DNA from 4 places in the Lacrimispora indolis DSM 755 genome. Region 2 is predicted to be linked to each of the others. Evidence: riboswitches for the same ligand, from Rfam matches in the RefSeq annotation. Region 2 holds a riboswitch; each other region holds the start of a gene.
What was found. Region 2 has a riboswitch for thiamine pyrophosphate ahead of thiT (energy-coupled thiamine transporter ThiT). Riboswitches for the same ligand answer to the same signal wherever they lie in the genome.
Positions count from the first base shown of each region.

Region 1: linked by a shared signal. The riboswitch ahead of thiC (phosphomethylpyrimidine synthase ThiC) and the one ahead of thiT (energy-coupled thiamine transporter ThiT) in region 2 are both predicted to bind thiamine pyrophosphate.
Region 3: linked by a shared signal. The riboswitch ahead of thiS (sulfur carrier protein ThiS) and the one ahead of thiT (energy-coupled thiamine transporter ThiT) in region 2 are both predicted to bind thiamine pyrophosphate.
Region 4: linked by a shared signal. The riboswitch ahead of K401_RS0102355 (thiamine-binding protein) and the one ahead of thiT (energy-coupled thiamine transporter ThiT) in region 2 are both predicted to bind thiamine pyrophosphate.

Region 1 is NZ_AZUI01000001.1:2,939,956-2,942,153, forward strand. Features, by position in the region: gene thiC (phosphomethylpyrimidine synthase ThiC) at 1-1,015, opposite strand, end outside; TPP riboswitch at 1,144-1,250, opposite strand; gene trpA (tryptophan synthase subunit alpha) at 1,303-2,076, opposite strand; gene trpB (tryptophan synthase subunit beta) at 2,069-2,198, opposite strand, start outside.
Region 2 is NZ_AZUI01000001.1:3,366,231-3,368,428, forward strand. Features, by position in the region: gene K401_RS0116105 (bifunctional 5,10-methylenetetrahydrofolate dehydrogenase/5,10-methenyltetrahydrofolate cyclohydrolase) at 1-355, shown strand, start outside; gene thiT (energy-coupled thiamine transporter ThiT) at 439-1,110, opposite strand; TPP riboswitch at 1,137-1,235, opposite strand; gene K401_RS0116115 (DMT family transporter) at 1,370-1,795, shown strand; gene K401_RS0116120 (helix-hairpin-helix domain-containing protein) at 1,898-2,198, shown strand, end outside.
Region 3 is NZ_AZUI01000001.1:3,163,958-3,166,155, forward strand. Features, by position in the region: gene K401_RS0115215 (CitMHS family transporter) at 1-226, shown strand, start outside; gene K401_RS0115220 (beta-class carbonic anhydrase) at 294-836, opposite strand; TPP riboswitch at 1,034-1,143, shown strand; gene thiS (sulfur carrier protein ThiS) at 1,314-1,511, shown strand; gene thiF (sulfur carrier protein ThiS adenylyltransferase ThiF) at 1,565-2,198, shown strand, end outside.
Region 4 is NZ_AZUI01000001.1:489,593-491,790, forward strand. Features, by position in the region: gene K401_RS0102345 (ABC transporter substrate-binding protein) at 1-2, opposite strand, end outside; gene K401_RS0102350 (ABC transporter permease) at 70-828, opposite strand; gene K401_RS0102355 (thiamine-binding protein) at 797-1,093, opposite strand; TPP riboswitch at 1,159-1,269, opposite strand; gene K401_RS0102360 (heavy metal translocating P-type ATPase) at 1,315-2,198, opposite strand, start outside.

The DNA of each region.
Region 1 (2,198 bases), 430 kb from region 2:
CATCCGGCAGCTTCAAATGCTCCGCAGGAGTCACATAGCAGAGAAAGGCCGCTCCGGCAGCAGCAGCTATGGCCCCTCCGATGGCTGCAGTGATATGGTCATAGCCCGGCGCAATATCTGTGACAAGAGGCCCCAGAACATAAAAAGGTGCTCCTTTGCAGATGGTCTGCTGGATTTTCATATTGGCTGCAATCTGGTCTAAGGGCATGTGGCCGGGACCTTCAATAATAACCTGCACATCCTTTTCCCAGGCTTTTCTTGTCAGTTCCCCAAGAGTCACCAGCTCCTCCACCTGGGATATATCCGATGCGTCTTCAATACAACCCGGACGGCAGGCATCTCCAAGGCTTAAGGTCACATCATGCTTCTGACATATTTCCAGAATGCGGTCGTAATGCTCATAAAAGGGATTTTCCTCCCCTGTCATTTCCATCCACGCAAAGATGATAGAGCCTCCCCTTGAAACGATGTTGGTCAGCCGTTTTGCCTCCTTGAACCTTCTGGCAGTCTGCCTGTTGATCCCTACGTGAATGGTCATAAAGTCCACCCCGTCTTCCGCGTGCATTTCCACGATCCGGATCCATTCTTCGGCAGTGATTTCCCGAAGTGGCTTGTGGTAATAAACCACCGCATCATAGATGGGAACCGTGCCGATCATAGCCGGACATTCCCCGGTCAGCTTCCTGCGGAATTTCCGGGTATCTCCAAAGGAGCTTAGATCCATAATGGATTCCGCCCCCATATGTACTGCATCCTTTACTTTTTGAAGCTCCATTTCCAAGTCATTTAAATCCCTGGAGGTCCCAAGGTTCACGTTGATCTTTGTCCTCAGCATGGATCCGATCCCGCTGGGCTTTAAACAGGTGTGGTTTTTGTTGGCCGGAATGGCGACTTTTCCCTGGGCCACCAGCTCCCGAAGCTTTTCCGGCTCCCATTGTTCCTGCCCGGCCACTTCCATCAGTTCTTTTGTGAGAATGCCTTTTCTTGCGGCATCCATTTGTGTGGTGTAATTCATCTTTGTTCCTCCTTTTGATTAACGGAGGGATTGTAAGGGAATCTGCCGGATGAATATGCTGGCATATTTGTCCGGCTTATTGCTCACGCAAAAAGAGCCCATACCAACAGGTATAGGCTCGGAAAATACAATTGTCCCGTATGAATCCCTACGTTGGCATTACCCAAATCAGGTTATAAAGGTCGAAGTTGATTACTTCCTCTCAGCCCGCCTACGAGCTCCCTCTTGTGGTCATTAGTGTAGCATTCTGTTTTAGTCTTGTCAAGGAAAACATCCAAAACCGGCTGTCAGCCGGAAATGGCTGCCTTCATTTCCCTTACATAATCGCAGACAGGCTCCACGCAGCCTTTTCCATATTTTGCGGCTATTTTCACAATGGCACTTCCTACAATGACGCCGTCCGCGTTTTTGCTCATTTCCTTTGCCTGCTCCGGCGTGGAGATGCCAAAGCCGATGGCGCAGGGAAGGTCCTTTGTCTCTTTTACAAGGGAAACCATTTCTCCGATATTTGTGTTGATTTCAGCCCTCACCCCGGTCACGCCCATGGAAGAAACGCAGTAGATAAATCCTTCCGATTCTGATGCAATGGCCCGTATGCGCTCCTTGGAAGTGGGGGCGATGAGGGAAATCAGCTCAATTCCGTATTTCCTGCAGAAGGGCAGCAGTTCCTCTCTCTCCTCAAAAGGCATATCCGGCACGATCAGGGCGTCAATGCCGCTTTCCGCCGCATTTTTTAAAAACCGTTCGCTTCCATATACGAAAACAGGATTGATATAAGTCATAAAAGCCAGGGGAACATCGGTTTTTTTCCGTATCCGTTTTACGCAGTCAAAAAGCTTATCCGTGGTAACTCCTGATGCCAGGGCCCGCATATCAGCTTCCTGGATCACGATCCCTTCTGCAATTGGGTCGGAAAAGGGGATTCCAAGCTCAATTAAATCCGCTCCGGCTTCAGCCATGGCCGGAACCAGCTCTTCAGTGGTGGCAAGGTCAGGATCTCCTGCCGTAATAAACGGGATGAATGCCTTTCCCTTAGAAAATACGTCCCTTACTCTACTCATAGATTTCAACCCCCTTATAGCGGGCAATGGCGGCAACATCCTTGTCGCCCCTCCCGGATAAATTGATGACAATGATGTTCTCCTTTCCCATGGAAGGAGCGATCTTTCTGGCGTATGCCACT
Region 2 (2,198 bases):
GGGAAGAAGCATGGTAGTGGGGCGCCCTCTGTCCATGCTGATGCTTAAGGAAAATGCAACGGTGACCATCTGTCACACCCGCACGGAAAACTTAAAGGAAACCTGTAAAAATGCCCAGATCCTTGTGGCAGCAGCCGGGCGCGCCAGAATGGTGGATGCCTCTTATGTGGGAGCGGATGCCGTGGTGGTTGATGTGGGAATCAATGTGGACGAAAACGGAAAACTTTGCGGGGATGTGGATTTTGATTCCCTGGAAGGGACTGCTTCCATGGCAACTCCGGTACCAGGAGGAGTTGGAACGGTGACAACGGCTGTGCTGGCAAGGCATCTGGTATTGGCTGCACTTATAAAATAAAATAATGAAACAAGCGGCATGGAAGCCTACCGATCCTTCCATACCGCTTGTTTTTGATTTACAAAAGAGTACGTTTTATTTCCTTACCCATTAACAGCCTGCCGCTTCACCTGCCCGATGGCTCCCAGCACGGGAGGGAGATACAGGATCACAACGGTCAGGATCAGTTCCGGAAGGATGTAGGTGGCATTATAGCCCAGAGTATAGACCATGGGGTTCATGCCTTCCGGAGCATAGGAAGCAAAGAATATATATCCGGAAAGGACGTGGCATATGTAACGGCCCGCTACACCCACCACATACCCGGTCACAAGACCGTGTTTTTTATTGCTGAACAGCCCGGAAAGCCCAAGGGCGCCGAAGGCCAGGGGATAGTCAAGAAGAACCTGGAGCGGGGCAAAAATATAGGGCTCTGTAATAAACTGCAGGATTCCGTATGCCACGCCGGTCATAATTCCTGTTTTTACATCGTAAACATAGCCGATCAGGCAGATGAACAGCATGGAAAACAGAGTGATGGAGCCGCCGAAGGGAAGGGACGCAAATTTAATAAAAGAAGTTACCATTGCAAGAGCCATTGCACCTGAGCAGTAAACCAGCTGGCGGGTCTGCATGGCCTTGGATTTTGAGGCGGATTTACCCAGAAGGTGCAGGGCAAAAAGGATGGCCGCCAACAGAATAATTAACAGCCCGTATCCGGCCGGTTGTAGTAAATACTCTTCGTTTTCAGCAGAGTAAGTTAGAAAAAATGACATAAAAAATCCTCCTTTGCGCGCGCAGGAGGGGAGTAATGATGCTTCCTTACGCCGGCATTATCCGGTTCAAGTAGTGAGGGTTCGGTTTATTCCGATCTCAGCCTAAGGCTCCCCTAGCGTGTATACGATATTTGATTTCGCTGTGAGTATAACGCAAATCCATAAGCTTGTCAAGCCGCATCAAAAAGTAAAATCAGAATAAAAATGCAAATAAAGTGCAACCTAGTAAAAAGAAAATGGAAACACGGAGGTTGTTTTTATGACAGGCTTTATTATTGCACTCATATCAGGTGCGCTTATGAGCATTCAGGGAGTTTTAAATACAGGGGTGACAAAACAAACCAGCATGTGGGTATCAACAGGCTGGGTGCAGCTGACGGCATTTTTGACCTGTCTCATCCTGTGGTATTTTTCCGGCAGGGATGGCATCTCCGGACTTTTAGATGTGCAGCCCAAATACATGCTGCTGGGTGGTGTTATCGGCGCATTTATCACCTATACGGTAGTGAAGAGCATGGGAACCTTAGGACCTGCCAAAGCGGCTCTGCTTATCGTAGTATCCCAGATCATCGTAGCCTATGCCGTGGAGCTGTTCGGTTTATTCGGCGTTGAAAAAGTGGGATTTGAATGGAAAAAGCTGATCGGTGCTGTGGTTGCCATCATCGGAATCATGATATTTAATTAATTTGGAAATAGTGCTTGTATTTACCTATTTCTTTAGGTAGAATAGTAACATAGGCTGAAGATGGTATCCTTTTTTGGGAAATTTTGTAAGAGGAGGGATATCATGAAGTATCAGAAAATAAAAATCGCTCTGATTGCCCTGTGTATAATAGCCGCAGGTATCTGCTACGGCTTTGGCAGAAGCCGGGAAGACCAAAAGTCAGGGATCTCCTTATCGGAGGCATCTGCTTTTCAGGCAGGAGAAGCCGGAGACGATAGTCAGCCGGTTTCCGGTGATCAGCCAGTTCCAGGCGGAACCGGAACAGAAGTATCAGAAGCGGCAGAGAGCGTCTTAGAAAGTGCAGGAGGCAGAACGGCCCTGCCTTTCTACATACATATCTGCGGAGAAGTGGTTTCTCCCGGCG
Region 3 (2,198 bases), 200 kb from region 2:
GGGAAACAGCTTTGGCGTAGATCCTGTGCATATAGCAATTGCCATGGTGGTATGCCGCAACTGCGCCACCTTTATAAGTCCTGTTGTACCTGCCACATTCTTAGGGATAGGCCTGGCGGGTGTGGAGATCAAAGACCATATTAAGACCTGCTTCCTGTGGATATGGGGAGTGAGCTTTGTTTGCCTGACGGCCGGTCTTTTACTTGGTGTACTGACCCTTTCATAGAATTCTGATAATAAAATCCAAATGGAAAAGGCGCTGGAATTAAATTCCGGCGCCTTTTCCGTCTGGATTAAGAAACTGCGGCCAGTTTGCCGCAGGTAATATCCATGACAAAACCCTGGATAATTACATTGGATGGCATGAGGGGATGGGTTTTAAGTAAGGAAACAGATTTTTGAACGGAGCGTTCCGTGTTTTCTAAGCCCTGGAACCAGGAGTCAAAGTCCACCCCATCCTCTTTCAGTTTTTGTATGGTATTCCAGGCAATACCCCGGTTAAGCAGGTGTGTGATGATGATTTTGGAGGATATGACAGCTGCTCCGCAGTCAGTATGGCCGATAACCATGATTTCTTCCACACCGAATTCCAGAATTGCGATGAGAAGGCTGCGGATTGTGCTGTCAAAAGGATCTAAAATCACGCCGCCTGCATTTTTTATCAGCTTTACATCTCCGTTGTGAATACCAAGTGCGGCGGGCAGCAGCTCCACCAGCCTGGTATCCATGCAGGTTAATATGGCAAGCCTTTTTCTGGGATACTTGTCTGTGACAAAGGATCTATAACCATTGGTGCTCACAAAAGTATCATTGTACTTTAATATTTCTTCAATCATAATCTGCCTCCTTTTTCTTTTATTAAAACAATAATAAAGAAGAAACCTTAATAAAGGATAACAGACTGCCTTAATGTTTATTTAGCTTGCTGCCTTTTAAAACTTTCCAGGGATTTCCTTACCGCCAGAAATAAAAAAGGCGAAAAAACGGATATACCGGAAATTCTGTTGACATCCCGGATTTTCTGTTTTATACTATATACGTCAAAAGAGGAGCTTATGTAATAGGCTGAGAGGAAGTTATGAACTTCGACTCATATACCTGATTTGGATAATGCCAACGTAGGGACGGACGCTTAAGGAATTATTGCGGAAGGTGCTGCGGGCATTTTCCGCTTTTTTATTTGACGTACAATCGGATAGGATTTTTATTGTGAGTGAATGAAAGTTCACGAAGGGGTACACCACCGCGGGTGTATTTCTTTGTGAACTTTTTTTTTGAAAAAATCCTGCCATACAAGAGAGGAGGAATAAGACATGGTTATGGTTAACGGAAAGGAGCAGGGGCTGTCAGAAGAGATCCTGGTTTCAGAGTTGCTGGAGCTTATGGGCTATCAGGCAGACCGGGTTGCGGTAGAGCATAACGGCCGTATGGTTTCCAGGTCCAGACTTTCGGAAACAACTATAAGGGATGGAGACATCCTGGAAGTCATCAGCTTTGTAGGCGGCGGCTGATTACAGGAATGCAGCGGGGACTTTCAGAAAGATTAGAATAAAAGGGAGTTAACATGAAACTGGAACATGGAATTTTAAGCAAACCAGAAATTCAGGAAGCACTAAAAAAGCGTCATTCCCCGGAGGTTCAGGAGAAATTGAATCAGGCCAGAGTGGCAATAGCAGGCCTGGGAGGACTGGGCTCCAATGTAGCCTTTGCCCTTGCCCGTATCGGTGTGGGACATATGCATTTGATTGATTTTGACAGAGTGGATATCAGTAATCTGAACCGACAGCAGTATTTTATCCATCATATCGGAATGTATAAGACGGATGCTCTTAAGGAAGAGCTTAAGGCAATAAATCCTTATCTGGAGATTTCTGCGGATTGTGTAAAAGTAACAGAGCACAACCTACCCGGGTTATTTGAATCAGAGGATATCATCTGCGAAGCGTTTGATGTGCCGGAAATGAAAGCCATGCTTGTGAACGGCGTAATGGAGCATTTCCCGGATAAAAAGCTGGTCTCAGCATCGGGGATGGCAGGATACGGGGACAGTAATGAGATCCGTACCAGGAAGATAAGCCGGAATTTTTATCTTTGCGGCGACGGAATGTCAGAGCCGGGGTACGGAAACGGGCTGATGGCTCCCAGGGTGGCAATCTGTGCTGCCCATGAGGCCAATATGATAACCCAATTGATTCTTC
Region 4 (2,198 bases), 2.9 Mb from region 2:
ATCATTTCCTCTTTCCTGCCCTGTTATTTGGGCATAAAGGTATACCCGAAGGGTGTTTCCTCTTTCCTTTCACTCTTCCCATGGCATGCATTTCTTTGAAAGCATGTCCACGCCTTTCATGAGAAGAAGGCTGACTGCGGATATGAGAAAGATGACCGCAAACATCTTATCAAAAGCAAAAGATTTTTTCACCCTGGTCATATAAACACCCAGTCCGCCAAAGCCTCCCAGCCATTCAGAGATGACAGCTCCCACCACCGCGTAGGAGACTGATATTCTGAGGCTGGCAAAAAACTGCCCCATGGCCCCAGGAAGCTTGATATAGCAGAATATCTTCAGTCTTCCCGCTCCCATGGATCTTAAAAGGTTTACTGCATCAGGATTTACCGATTTAAATCCTGTAAGCAGGCCCACTGTAATTGGAAAAAATGTGGTCAGCACGATCAGGATCACCTTTGGAGCCGTTCCATAGCCGAACCACAACACCAGAAGAGGTGCAATGGCCACCGTCGGAACTGTCTGGGTCAGGACGATCAGGGGATAAAAGGCCTGATAAAGTCCGGTAAAGTGATCCATGATCACTGCGATCACAAAGCCGGTCCCCACTCCCAGAAAAAGCCCTAAAAATGCCTCAAGAAGGGTGATCCCCCCATGGAAGGCCAGAACCGGAAATTCCGTTATAAAGGCCCTTCCAACGCTTATGGGAGAGGGAAGGAGATAACCGTCCACAAGACCAAGAGCGGTTATCAGCTGCCACAAAATCAAAAGCCCGAGGACCGCTGACCAGGACCAGAGCCTACTTGTGATGTTTTGTGACTTTCTTTTCAATGGTAAGTACCTCCCCTTCCGGCCGGTAGGTGACTTTGATATACGCGGCAACAGAGGGAGCACCTGCCTTGACGGCGATGTGCTGACATTCCTTAACAATGTCCATCAGTTCATCATAATCCCCTTCAATGGCGGTTTCAAAAGGTCCTACATAATAGTTCAGTCCTGTGCTTTTGATATAATCGATCACCTGGTCAACAATGCGGATCAGCTCCTCATCATTCTTTGCCTCAGGCAATGTCTGGATTGCTACGCTTGCATTCATGTCTTTTCTCTCCTTTTATCGTTTATAGAAACCAAAAACCCGTCCGGATATCCGGGCGGGTGAACAGGCATGGCCTGAAGGCTTCCTACGCTGGCATTATCCAGATCAGGTTACAGGGTTTCAAGCAATTCTGCTTTATCTCAGCCGGACTTTCTCCAGCACCCCTTTCAGTTTTCATTGCAAGTATACATCAGGGAAACGTGAATGTCAATCCCGGCTTCCTAAGACAGCAGATTCTGCATGCTGCTTAAACTGATCCCCAGAGTGGAGGTATTATGAAGCAGCGCCGATACGGTTGGGGGCATGACCCCTCCCACTCCCAGAAGAATAAGGCCCGTATTAAAGCCCACAATGCTCCGGTAATTTTTATGGATCCGCTTCATTAAGCTGTCGCTTAACAGCTTCAAGGTAACGATTTCATAAAGATTGTCCGCCGCAATGGTGATATCCGCAATTTCCCTGGCGATCTCAGCACCGTCACTGATGGCAATCCCCACATCCGCTGCAGAAAGGGCAGGCGAATCATTGATCCCGTCCCCCACCATGATAACCACATTTCCTGATTCCTTTTCCCGCTCTATAAAACGGGCTTTTTCCTCAGGGAGGACCTCTGAATAATATTCATCCACGCCTACTCTGGCGGCAACCGCCGCTGCGGTCCGCTCGCTGTCTCCCGTCATCATGACCGTTTTCCATATCCCTGCCTTTTTAAGAGAATTTACCACTGCCGCGGCCTCCTCCCGAAGTGGATCTTCAATGCAGATCACTGCCGAAAGCTTCTGGTCAACAGCAAGATAAAGGTGAGAGCAATCCTCTGGCAGGCTTTCAAATTTTTCCTGATAAGCCTCATCCACCTTGCAGCCTTCATCCTCAAAGATAAAATGATGGCTTCCAATGACCACCTTTCTGCCGTTTATGGACGAAGCAATGCCGTGTGCCACGATATACTCCACCTTGGAATGCATTTCCTCATGCTCCAGCCCTTTGTTTCTGGCAGCCGTCACCACTGCCTTTGCCATGGAGTGGGGAAAATGTTCTTCTAAGCAGGCTGCGATCCGGAGCATTTCCTCCGGACTCTCTTCTCCAAAGGTCACCACTTCCTTCA